Regions from separate parts of the Lactobacillus sp. UMNPBX6 genome, predicted to be linked through region 2. Evidence: predicted binding sites of a transcription regulator. Region 2 holds the regulator's gene; the other holds the start of a gene.
What was found. Region 2 encodes LexA, which represses DNA repair genes until DNA is damaged. Its sites were predicted from a motif close to CNAACANNTGTTNG; they were not measured.
Positions count from the first base shown of each region.

Region 1: the regulator LexA is predicted to act here: its motif matches at 2,082-2,095, upstream of uvrC (excinuclease ABC subunit UvrC).

Region 1 covers NZ_PCZD01000002.1:3,062-9,642, forward strand. Annotated here, with positions in the region: gene CP357_RS00385 (APC family permease) at 1-1,252, opposite strand, end outside; gene CP357_RS00390 (DedA family protein) at 1,353-1,964, opposite strand; gene uvrC (excinuclease ABC subunit UvrC) at 2,110-3,912, shown strand; gene obgE (GTPase ObgE) at 3,991-5,295, shown strand; gene CP357_RS00405 (acyltransferase family protein) at 5,310-6,581, shown strand, end outside.
Region 2 covers NZ_PCZD01000001.1:16,925-23,505, reverse strand. Annotated here, with positions in the region: gene CP357_RS00105 (ABC transporter ATP-binding protein) at 1-1,322, opposite strand, end outside; gene CP357_RS00100 (ABC transporter ATP-binding protein) at 1,315-3,081, opposite strand; gene CP357_RS00095 (YneF family protein) at 3,165-3,383, opposite strand; gene CP357_RS00090 (DUF896 domain-containing protein) at 3,449-3,712, opposite strand; gene lexA (transcriptional repressor LexA) at 3,864-4,490, shown strand; gene CP357_RS00080 (SGNH/GDSL hydrolase family protein) at 4,519-5,304, opposite strand; gene CP357_RS00075 (uracil-DNA glycosylase) at 5,297-5,956, opposite strand; gene rplS (50S ribosomal protein L19) at 6,358-6,581, opposite strand, start outside.

The sequences.
Region 1 (6,581 bases), on a different contig from region 2:
AAATAATAGGTAAGTATGGATAACCTGGAACTTTGAAGCCATCGTTGGTAATATCTGTTCTTTTTCTTAGTTTTAAAATACCGAAAGATACTAACGTAAAGGCAAAAAGAGTACCGAAGTTAACCAAGTTAGCTAATTGATCTACTGAGAAGAATGCTGCACCAAGAGCAATAATAATAGTTACTACTACTAATGCGTTTTGAGGAGAATTGTGTTTTTTGTCTAACTTGCTGAAAGTAGTTGGAAGCAGGCCATCTCTAGCCATGGCATAAATTAAACGAGAACTTGAATAAATCATAGTCAACATCATAGTAGCCATTCCGAGCATTGCCCCAAATGACAGCAATTCTGCCACCCAATTTTGGTGAACGTATTGTAAAGCAAAAGCAACAGGGTTAGAAACGTTTAATTTGGTATAGTTAACCATTCCTGTTAAGACAATTGATACGCCAAAGTATAGCAGAGCTGCAATTGCTAAAGTACCAATAATTCCTAGTGGCATGTTTTTCTTAGGATTTTTAACTTCGGCAGCGGAAGAAGAAACTACATCGAATCCAAGAAAGGCAAAGAAAACCGTGGTTGCTCCCTTGATTACGCCTGAAAAATGATATGGCAAAAATGGATGATAATTTGCTGGTTTAATAAAGTGTAAGCCGGCAAAGATGAAAATTAAGATAATAGCAATTTTGATAAATACTGCTACGATATTGATCTTAATTGAATTTTTCATTCCTCGAGAAAGCAAAATACTGATCAAGAGAATGATTAAAACGGACACTAGGTCAAAATAAACACCATGACTTAGATCCATTGGCCCTGAAACGGCATGGGGAATTTTGAGGCCGAATGGACTAATAAAAGAGCTGAAATAAGAGGACCAACCAGCGGCTACTGTAGCTACAGAGAGCATGTATTCAAGAATTAAAGCCCAACCGATAATCCAGCCGGCAAATTCACCGTACACAATATTCCCGTATGAATAGGCACTACCAGCAACTGGAATAGCTGAAGCAAATTCGGCGTAACACATCCCTGCAAGCGCACAAACTATAGCAGCTACTACGAATGATAAACTTACACCTGGCCCGGCTAGGGTAGCGGCTACTGTTCCTGGTAAGATGAAAATCCCAGTACCAATTACAGCACCTACCCCGAGGGACATTAAGTCTACTGCATTCATTGTCTTGGCAAATTTAATATCTTTACCCAGATAATTTTGAATGCTTTGTTTTCTTAAAATATTAAATCTCATTACATCATCCCTTAAAATAAAGTTAGATTAATTTTACATTATATTTTTAATTTTTTGAAGAATAAAAAGCCCTATTTTGCAATAAATAGGACTTTTTGTGTTAATTCTTAATTTTTTGTTTGTACCACTTGAATGAAAAGCAGATCATTGTGACCACACTTAAGCCGGCAATGATTAAAGAGTATTCTTCAAAGATAGTAACAATAACTTGCCATTTTTCTCCCATGTATGAACCTAAAGCTACTAAAATTGTATTCCAGACTAAGCTTCCTAAGGTAGTGTAAATTAAGAACTTAGACATTTTTACTTTTGCGGTTCCTGCTGGAATAGAGATTAAGCTTCGTACGACAGGGATGCAGCGTCCGTAGAAAATAGCGCCTGTGCCATACTTATCAAACCAATTAATGGCCTTTTGTACATCTCCTCTTTTAAAGCCAAGCATTTTGAACGCTTTGTGATCTATGATGCGTTCTAAACGTTCTTCATTTAGGAACCAACCAACACCGTATAAAATTAAGGCTCCAAGTACTGCACCAATAGTAGAGGCAATAATTGTTCCCACAACTGTCATTTGTGAGTGGTGTGTAGCAAAGCCAGCGAAAGAAAGAATTACTTCGGAAGGAATTGGCGGAAAAACGTTTTCGATAGCAATTAGAAAACTGATGGCCATGTAGCCAAATTGGTTGATTAAGTCAAAAACAAAATTAGTCATCATGTATCCTTTATATTTCTATATCAATGTACATTTAATTTAGCAAATTTTGATATAAATAGCTATGGCTTGTGAGCAAAGTTAATATCTTCTTAAAAAAGCTGTGGTACACTATTACATACGAATTTTTGTTAGGATGAGAATAATGGCAACACAATTAATTGAAAATAAATTAAAACTTTTGCCAGAGAAACCGGGCTGTTATTTGATGAAAGATATTAATGGTACGGTTATTTATGTTGGCAAATCTAAAAATCTAAAAAATAGAGTACGTTCTTATTTTAAAAGCAAACAAGTAGGACGAAGGGCAGAACTTGTTCGTGAAATTAGAGATTATGACATCATTACTGTTTCTACAGACAAAGAAGCCTTTTTATTAGAAATTACTTTAATCAAGAAATACCAACCATATTACAATGTGCAATTAAAGCAAGGGACAGGCTATCCGTATATTGAAATTACACGGGAACATGATCCTCAGACACGTTTAACAAGTATTGTACGTAAAGATGGTGGCTACTATTTTGGGCCTTATCCCAATGTCTATGCTGCACAGGCTACCTTGAAGTTTATTCAAAAAGTTTTTCCATTAAGACGCTGTCATGGTTATCAAGGACGCCCATGTCTTTATTATCATATGGGGCAATGCTTAGGTGCTTGCTTTAAAAAGGTTCCTCAAAAGGAGTACGATGAGCAGATTAAAAAGATCAAACGTTTTTTGAATGGAGATATCGGTGCAGTTAAGCAAGATTTAACTCAAAAAATGGAGCAGGCTTCTGAACAGCTTGAATTTGAAAGAGCTGCGGAGATACGTGATCAGTTAAAATATATTGAAGAAACTGTTGAAAAGCAGAAAATTATTTCTAATGATAATACTCAACGTGATATTTTTAACTATTATGTTGATAAATCATGGATTTCTATTCAGATTTTCTTCTTGCGTCAGGCCAAATTATTGCGGCGTGAGACGCGCATGTTTCCATTGACTGACACCACTGATCCAGAAGACGCCTTTACTTCTTTTATTGTGCAATTTTATGGTCAAAAAAACCGTGTTCTTCCTAAAGAAGTATTGATTCCAGCAGGATTTGATAATGCTACTTTAGCAGAGGTTTTAACAGTACCGGTTAGAACTCCTCAGCGTGGTCAAAAGAAGTCCTTGCTTGATATGGCTAAAGACAATGCTAAGTTGAAGTTAGACGATAAGTTTAGATTATTAGAACTAGGCAACCGTAAGACCAAAGGTGCCCAAAAAGAAATCTTCGATGCACTAGGCTTGCCATATGGCCACATTATTGAAAGTTTTGACCACTCGCACATTCAAGGAGCAGATCCAGTTTCTGCTTTAGTAGTATTCAAAGATGGAGAACCTGATAAAACGGCTTACCGTAAATATAAGTTAAAAGGCGAAGTTGAACATCAAAACGGAGGCGATGAAGTTCGCAATACCCGTGAAGTTGTTCGCCGTCGATATGGTCGTTTATTGCGCGAACATAAGAAGATGCCAGATTTGATTTTGATGGACGGTGGTCAAATTCAGGTTGATGCTTGTGAGGATGTTTTGCGTAATGAGCTTAATTTAAATATTCCGGTAGCGGGTATGGTAAAGGATGACAAACACCGGACTAACCATTTGCTGTTTGGTGATCCGATTAACGGCGTGCCATTAAAACTAATACCGTTGAATCCAAAATCTGAAGGCTTTTATTTAATGACTCGAATTCAGGATGAAGTTCACCGTTTTGCCATCACTTTTCACCGTAGAAGACATGCTAAAAATGCTTTATCTAGCCGGTTAGATTCAATTAAGGGAATTGGACCCAAGAGCCGGAATAAGTTATTGCGCAAGTTTGGTTCCTTGAAGAAAATTAAAGAAGCATCAGTGGATGATTTGCGTGCAGCAGGGTTGACATTACCCCAAGCACAAACTGTAAAATTAATGTTGTAAAACCCAGAATTCGCGCTGTTGAGCGTATTTGTGTGGTATAGTATAAAAGTTAGATTGAGACGGAAGGAAGAGATAAACATGCCTACATTTGTTGATCAGACTAAAATTGAAGTCCAAGCCGGAAAAGGCGGCGATGGCATGGTGGCTTTCCGCCATGAAAAATATGTTCCAAATGGCGGACCAGCAGGCGGTGATGGCGGCCGCGGCGGCAGCATTATTTTTGTTGCAGATAGTGGTTTGCGTACTTTAATGGATTTCCGTTACCGACGCAAGTTTAAAGCCGATAGTGGTGAAAATGGTCGAATAAAATCCCAATATGGTCGTGCAGCTAAGGACCTCTACTTGAAGGTACCTGTGGGGACAACCGTTTATGATTTTAATACTGGTGAATTAATTGGCGACCTAGTTGAAAAGGGCCAAGAGTTAGTAGTAGCAAAAGGCGGCCGCGGTGGCCGTGGTAATATTCACTTTGCTACGAGTGTAAATACCGCTCCTGAAATTGCAGAAAATGGTGAACCTGGTGAAGACAGAGTTTTACGTCTTGAGTTAAAGCTCTTGGCTGATGTTGGTTTAGTAGGATTCCCATCAGTGGGTAAATCTACTTTATTGTCAGTAACCACTAAGGCTAAGCCAAAGATTGCAGCCTACCAATTTACTACTTTAACTCCTAACTTGGGAATGGTAATTCTACCAGATGGTCGTGACTTTTCAATGGCCGATTTGCCAGGTTTAATTGAAGGAGCTAGCCAAGGCGTAGGACTTGGTATTCAATTTTTGCGTCACGTTGAAAGAACTAAGGTAATTTTGCACTTAGTGTCAATGGACCCTAATAATGGTCGTGAAGCAATTGAAGACTATCACACCATCAAAAACGAGCTGAAAAATTACGAAACAGATTTATCCAAAAAACGAGAACTAATTGTTGCCTCTCAAATGGATATTCCTGGTGCGGAAGAAAAGCTTGCCGCATTTAAGAAGGCGTTAAAAGAAGAGGAAAACAATGAACCTGTTTATGAAATTTCCAGTGTAACTCATAAAGGTGTCAATAAGCTTATGAATGATACTGCAACGCTTGTTGAAGAAGTAGAAAAAGAGCGTGCAGAAGAAGAGCCTAAGGTTGTACAAAAGACCAAGGAATACAAGTATCAGGCACCACAAAAGAATGAATTTACTATTGAAAAAGTTGGAGAACACGAATTTGTTGTTAAGGGCGAACAGTTAGAAAGATTAGTTCAAATGACTAACTTGGATCACCAAGACGGAATTATGCGCTTAGCAAGACGTCTTAAGAGATTAGGCGTTGATGATGCATTGCGTGAAAAGGGAGCAGTTAATGGTGACGATGTCGCTATCGGCAAATTTGTCTTTGAATTCGTGCAATAAGGGTAGAAATGAATATGAGAAGAAATCGGTTTATTACAGGATATTCTGGACTTAGAACATTAGCAGTTATAGGGGTAATACTTTATCACTTTGATCCTAATTCTTTTATCGGCGGGTATCTAGGAGTGCCGATTTTTTTCGTTTTGTCAGGCTATTTAGTGACCGATCATATGCTTAATTCATATGATCAAACTGGTTCTTATAACAATCGCCATTTTTATTTGAATAGAATTAAGAGACTTTATCCGCAATTAATTGCAGTATTATGGATAAGCGCAACATATATTTTTCTTTTTCAAAGGAATTTATTAGCTAAACTAAATCAAATTGTTTTTGCTAATTTGCTAAATGTCTTTAATTTTTGGCAAATAAATAATGGTCAAAGCTATTTTGAACGTTTTGCCAATAATGAATCGCCGTTTACGAACTTGTGGACGATGTCCATCGAAGGACAATTTTATATAATATGGCCGTTAGTCATCTTTTTGTTAGTCAAATTAGTTAAAAAGAAGAAACGAATTTTTTACTTCTTATTAGCGCTATCTTTTTTGTCAGCATTAGAAATGGCAATATTATATTTAACTAAAACTGACATTAATCGAATTTATTACGGAACAGATACTCGATTTTTCTCATTAGGATTGGGAGCCGCTTTAGCTGTTATTTGGCCGGTAGAGGTGTTAAATCCAGAAGTGCCAAAGCAAGATAGAATCATATTAGACTTAGTAGGTCTTGTTTCCTTTATTTTGCTTTTGGTAATGTATTTTGCTAAGGCGATGAATCCACAACAAGCATTTGCATATTGTGGTGGGATGCTGCTATTTTCATTGATTGTGTGCATTTTTGCTGGAGTAATTGCACATCCAAGTAGTCATTGGAATCAAATTATGACTAATAAGCTTTTTGATTGGATCGGTTCAAGAAGTTATGGCATTTATCTTTATCAATTCCCAGTAATGATTTTCTTTGAATCTAAAATTAATAACCTGGGCGATCATCCCGTCATGTATCGAATCATTGAATTGATTTTAATTTTAACTATTAGTGAAATAACATACCGTTTAATCGAGCGGCCAATGAGTAAGATTACTTGGAAGAAGACCAAACAATATTTTGCTCATGTTTTCGATATGCAAGCTAGAAATTATGTGAAGAAAGGTCAAGCCGTATTGGCCGCATTTGTGATAATATTTGGCAGCATTGCTATTGCGATTTCTCTTCATGTTAAAGCAGAAGATTTTAACAAAAGTCAGTTAGCGCAAAGAATAAATCGTAACGCTAAAAAA
Region 2 (6,581 bases):
AATGGTTCCTGCAAAACAAGCCCCAGCTTTTTACGCAATTCTTCTTTAGGGTATTTTCTGATATCTATATCATCAATTAAGATCTCGCCCTTACCAAATTCATAAAAGCGCATCATTACATTGATAATCGAGCTTTTACCAGAGCCAGTATGACCCACAATACCTAAAGTTTCACCTGAATTTACTACGAATGAAATATCATGCAAGATTTCATTTTTACCGTCATAAGAAAAACTAACATGCTTAAATTCAATCTTACCGCGGCTAATAGTAAGCCCTTCTTGTGCATCTTGCTTTGGCTCATATTGTTCATCATCTAAAATCGCAAAGATTCTCTTACCGGCTACGATACCATCTTGGAAGAATGTCATCTGGTCCATCATAGTTGAAATTGGATTAAACAATTGTGATAAGTATTGTGAGAAAGCATATACCACACCAGCTGGCACAAATGTTGCCTGCAATGGAAAACCGAAATACATCAACGTTACGGCTAAAGCCAATGAATAAAGCAAACTAGTCAAAGGCGAAAGCAGCAATGAGTTAATACGGATCATGTTGAAACGCGTATTCATCAACCCACCATTTTCACCCTCAAATTGGTTGGTCATTCTCTTTTCTTGGTTAAACTGCTGAATAATCGAGACGCCCTCAATTGACTCATTCAAGTTAGCGTTAATTCTACTCAACCGTTCACGATAGTTACGATAAAGCCGCGAACTCTTTTGCGAATAGAGCCAAATAACAAAGAGCAAAATTGGCACAAACGCTAAAACAATCCAGCCCGCAATCACGTTCGTAGTAAACATTGCGACCAATGCTGTAACCACAGAAAAAGCACCAATTACTACAGTTGAAAGCACAGTCAAGAAGTTGCTAAGAGTCATCGTATCGTTAGTAACTCTTGAAACGATTGAACCGGCAGGAGTTTGGTCAAAATAGCGCATCCCTAACTTATGCAATTTTCGATAAAGCGCTCTTCTAATGCTTTCCAAGGTCTTTTCAGAACCCAAAGCAAAGAAATATTGGTAAGTAAACTGAATGACCGCTTTTAAAATGGAACCTACTGCATAAAGCAAACCCGCAAACAGAATAATTTGGACAGTTGCACTTTGTTTAAGCAAAAAGTTGTCTAAGAAATATTGCAATCCACGCGGAAGCAAAATATTGATAATGCTGACTAAGAAGGCGCCAATCAAGGCAATGGTCATTTCAAACTTGAAGTGTTTAACAAAGCCCATCAAACGTTTAAAAATCGCTACCTGCTCTTTAAATGGGATTGCCTTAGACCACACTGATTCTTGCTTTTCTTCATTATTCATCTACATCTTCACCCACCTTTGCTTGCAATTCTTGTCTACGCCACATTTCCGCATACCAGCCATTTTCTTTGAGCAGATCTTGGTGATTGCCTCGTTCAATAATTTGACCGTCTTTTAAGACTAAGATCAAATCGGCATCCATGACCGATGTCAATCTATGTGCCGCAATCATCGTGGTCTTATCTTTTCTTTCATTTCTCAAAGAAGTTAGAATTTCGGTTTCAGTCTTTGCATCAACCGCTGATAAAGCATCATCCAAAATCAAAATTTGGCTATCTTTAAGCAAAGCACGGGCAATGGACATTCTTTGACGTTGACCACCAGAAAGTGAAAGTCCATTTTCACCGACTAAAGTCTCATAGCCCTGTGGCATTTGTAAAACATCATCGTGCAAATCACTCTTCTTAGCAGCTACCGCAATCTCATTTTTGCCTGCATCTGCCTCTGAGAAAGCAATATTTCTACCAATACTCGTTGAAAAGAGGAAGTTGTTCTGGGGAACATAAGATATTTGGCTAAGTAAAACTTTAAGCGGAATTTTCTTGATATTGATGCCATTTAAGGTGATTTCACCGTCATATTGGTCGAATTCTCTCAATAGCAGCTGAATGATTGTCGTTTTACCAGCACCTACACGACCTACTAAACCTAAAGTTTGACCAGGTTTTAAGGTGAAATCGATGTTCTTTAATACTGGAATATCCTTTTCATCAGGATAAGCAAACGACTTAATATCAAAATGCAAATCACCTTGTAAGTCTTGAGCCCTAATACTTTGATCAGCGTGGGCATCAGTAATTAAAGGCTTTTCATAAAGTAGCTTTTCTACACGGTCGTAGCTCGCACTACCTCTTTCCAAAATATTGAACAAATAACCAATCGCAAACATCGGCCAAACCATGTTGGCAATATAGGCAATGAAGGAAACGAGCTGACCAATCGATAGCACTTTATTTGTAACTAAAAGTCCACCATAAATAATGGTAATTACATAGGTTGCACCGATAATTGCCGTACCCAATGGATCAAATAAGGAGTCCCATACAAACACTTTTTTATTGATATTAATTGTGTCATCGACCATTTTGTCAAAGGCCTGAGTATCTTCTTTTCCTTGACCAAAGGTCTTCAGCACCTTGATGCCTGAAACGGATTCTTGGGTCTTATTATTCAAACGTGAAAAAGCCGCCTGTGACTTATCAAAAGCATCATGCAAACGACCCCCAAGCTTCCAAGCACCTAGTGCCAAAAATGGCAGTGGCAATAAAGCAACGATAGTCAGTCTCCAATCAACGAAAATGATCATGGCAATCATAGTTGATAATCCCATGACAAGAGAGTCGACTAAAGTTAAAACGCCATCACCGGCTACGTTTTGAATAGAAGTCACATCGTTAGTTGCATGGGCCATCAAGTCACCGGTTCGGTGGCGCTGATAAAATGTTCTGTCCATGATCATAAAGTGGTCGAACAGTTTAGAACGCACTTGTCGTTCTAGTTCTGCGGCCCCGCCCCAAATTTGCTTACGCCAAAAGTAGCGCAAAATATATAAAACGAAGGCGGCAGCCAAAACAGCTAGAATCAACATCCCATATTGCCCCCACGAGATGTGACCTTGATCCAGCTGATCCGCCATCAGTCCTAATACTCTTGGCGGAATTAAGTTGGCCAAAGAGGTTAAAGCAAGAAAAGTAATTCCGATAATATAACGTTTCCTTTCTTGTTTAAAAAACCAACCCAGTTTTTTAAATATGTTCATTTACTCACTCCATTCTTTAAAAAGAACACCGAAAAAGACGAAGGAATAATCCTTCGCCTTAACAACACAAAATAATCTAATAATTACTTTTGTTGATGCTTCATCATGTTCATTACTTGATGAACCTTCTTGTTAGAAGGCTTTTGTCCCATTTGAGACATCATAGCAACGATCATATCTTCACTAATAGGAGGATTTTCCTTAAAGTATTTCTTCATGTATGCTCTTGCACCATAAAAACCTGCTGTTGCACCAACTAAAAGTGCAATAATAATCAAAAATATTGCTAAACCTAAATTCATATTATATCCTCCATCTAACTAACAATAATATCTTACATAATTTTTCACTTTTTTAAAAGGCTTAATTAATCTTTTCTAAGACCTTTTCTTCTTTGAGCACGTTTTGCTCTTTCTGAGGTTACTTCTTTACCGTTTTTATCGATAATTACCATATTTTCAACGTCTTGCTTAAATGCAGCTCTGAAGTTGGCAAGGAATTTTTTGTGAAGTTCTTTACGTTCTTGTTCCTCTTCGGGAGTTAAGCCTTCCTTTTCTTTCTTATGGTAAAGTTCATTAATTCGATCAGTTACCTTTTTTTCTTCTTCTTTACTCATTGCATCTTTATTCATTTTATATTCACCTCACATTAACAATCTTTAGTCTACCGTATTTTATACAATAAAAAAAGATGCTTTTTATAGAACATTTGTTTGAGATTATGCTATTTATTTGTTAAAATAATCATAAATACTATCTTTTTTACAATAACGGAGAAAAATTATGTCTAAGAAAAACAACGATACTAAACAACTAGAAATTTTACGCTATATTTATGATACTGTAGAACGCCGTGGTTTTCCACCAACAGTGCGAGAGATTTGTGCTGCGGTCAAACTTTCTTCTACATCTACTGTTCACGGTCATCTAGCCCGCTTAGAACGCAAAGGTCTTTTAATCAAGGATGCAACTAAGCCTCGTGCACTTGAAATTACCGATGAAGGTAAAAAGGAATTGGGCATTAAGCCAAAGAAAATCCCAGTTGTTGGTGTGGTCACTGCTGGTCAACCTATCTTAGCAGTTCAAGACATAGATGAATATTTCCCACTTCCACCTGATCTTGAAAACGATGCTGGTGAACTCTTCATGTTAAAAGTTCACGGTGAGAGTATGATTAATGCGGGAATTTTAAACGGTGACAGCGTCATTGTCAGAAAGCAAAATACCGCTAATAACGGCGAAATTGTCGTAGCCATGACTGATGAAAATGAAGCTACAGTTAAACGCTTTTATAAAGAGAACGATCACTACCGTTTACAACCAGAAAATGATACAATGGCACCAATTATCTTATCCAAAGTAAGTATTTTAGGTAAAGTAGTTGGCCTTTACAGAAATAATATCGATTAATATTTAAACCTAAGCAAAAAGCTTGGGTTTATTTTTTCGTCAAAATTTCAGTTAATTTATTTTCAAAAACTGGCAGCCATTTTTCTAAATAACCTGCACGGGTCGGATGAATTTCGTCTGCCATATAAAGAGCAGGTTGGTCTTTAAAATTCGGATCATTATATAAATCCAGAACTTTAATATTCCATTTTTTAGCTAATTGATGTGTTGCTTTTACCATCTGATTATACAAATCACTTTCAAAATAAGGATTTGTATAGATCAAAATTGGACAATGCCATGTAGTCAGAGCTTGACTAATAATATATTCCATCGCACCGATAATTGTTTTTACATCAAAATGGTCATTTTGACTAATTTCTCCCAGCTTCTGGTTTGTACGCGCATCATTAGTAGAAAGTTGCAAAACCAACATATCAATTGATGTTTTAAGATTTTCCTTAAAACGAACAACATAAGAATCACCATGATAACTGGCATCTTGATCTACCAAAGTAGTGCCATTTTCTGCATCTTTAATAGCAGCAATGCCATCTTTTTTCCATAAGTAGTCTACAAAAGATTCCCCTAATGCACCAAAACCAAATGTGACAGAAGAACCTAAAAATAAGATCTTTTTATTTCTTAATGGGCTATCAATTGTTTTTACACTGTTAAGACTATATTTACGGCTGTTACCCGGTAAATAGGCTAGCTCTGCATAAGCTCTTTGGTGCAAGGGATGCTCATCCAAATCCATTCGCAACTCATTAAGAGCAATATCGGATAAATCATTATTTTGTCTAATAGGGATTAAAAAAGTTTCATTACTCATTATTTTCTCTTTCTTTATCGATGTAAGGTTTTATTGCTTCCCAATCTTTTACAATATCATCACTTAATTTACGATTATAAAATACAGCCGCAGGATGATATTCTGGAATAACCGTATATTTCTTTTTCGAGCAAACATATCCATCTTTAGCTTCATTAAGTTCAAGAATTGGTGTATTCTCAATAACCTTACCATGTTCAGCAGAAATCTTATGACCTGGGCCAAGCAGTCGCTCTAATCCGGTGTTACCTAAAGCAACAATGACTTGTGGATCTGCGTAATGCATTTCATAGTCTAAAAAAGGAGCATGTGCTAACACTTCTTTCTTAGTAGGTTTACGATTTGGTCTTTTAATTACTTCTTTATTTTCTCGTTTACTAAAAACTTTTTTCACACTAAAAGGGCGGCTACGAACAGCACTAGTAATATAAACTTGATCTCGTGATAAACCAATTTGCTTTAGTGATTTATCCAGTTCCTTTCCGGCGTCACCACTAAATGGAATATTATTAACGATTTCATTGCGTCCTGGCGCTTCGCCTACGATCATTAGCAAGGGATGTCTTGGGCCACTTCCTGAATTAATTCCTTCTAAACGCATGCCCTTTGATCTCTCTTTTACTTCTGCCAGTAATTCTTTAGGATAATTCAATCATCTCACCTGTTTCTATTTCTGATATATTAATTATAATATTAGTCAAAATTATTTTACATCTAAATTAAATATAGTATAATGTAATCAATTTAATATCAATTAAAAGCCGCCATTGTGGATAAATGGCGGCTTTCGCTTTAATTCCACACTCAATATCTCTGTTTGTGAAATTTACTTCACAATTCAGATTTATTATATTATCAATGCTATCACTGCATATTAAAGTGACTTTGTGATTTTAATTTGCAGTTTCACATGAGTTCCACGATATTATTATTCACAAACTACGAATATATTATTAAATGATTGTCACTTATATATAAATTACTTTAAAAATATTTATCAAAACAAAAAAGCTAGTTCCGTTTGGAACTAGCTTTTCTATATCGACGTTATGATTAACGACGTGCTTCAGCAATTCTTGCTGACTTACCGTGACGTTCACGTAAGTAGTAAAGCTTAGCACGACGCACACGACCATGACGCTTAACTTCAACCTTAGCAACACGTGGGTCGTTAACTGGGAAGGTTCTTTCAACACCAACACCTGAAGCAATCTTACGAACAGTGTAAGTAGCACCGATGCCAGTACCCTTCTTCTTAATTACAACACCTTCGAACA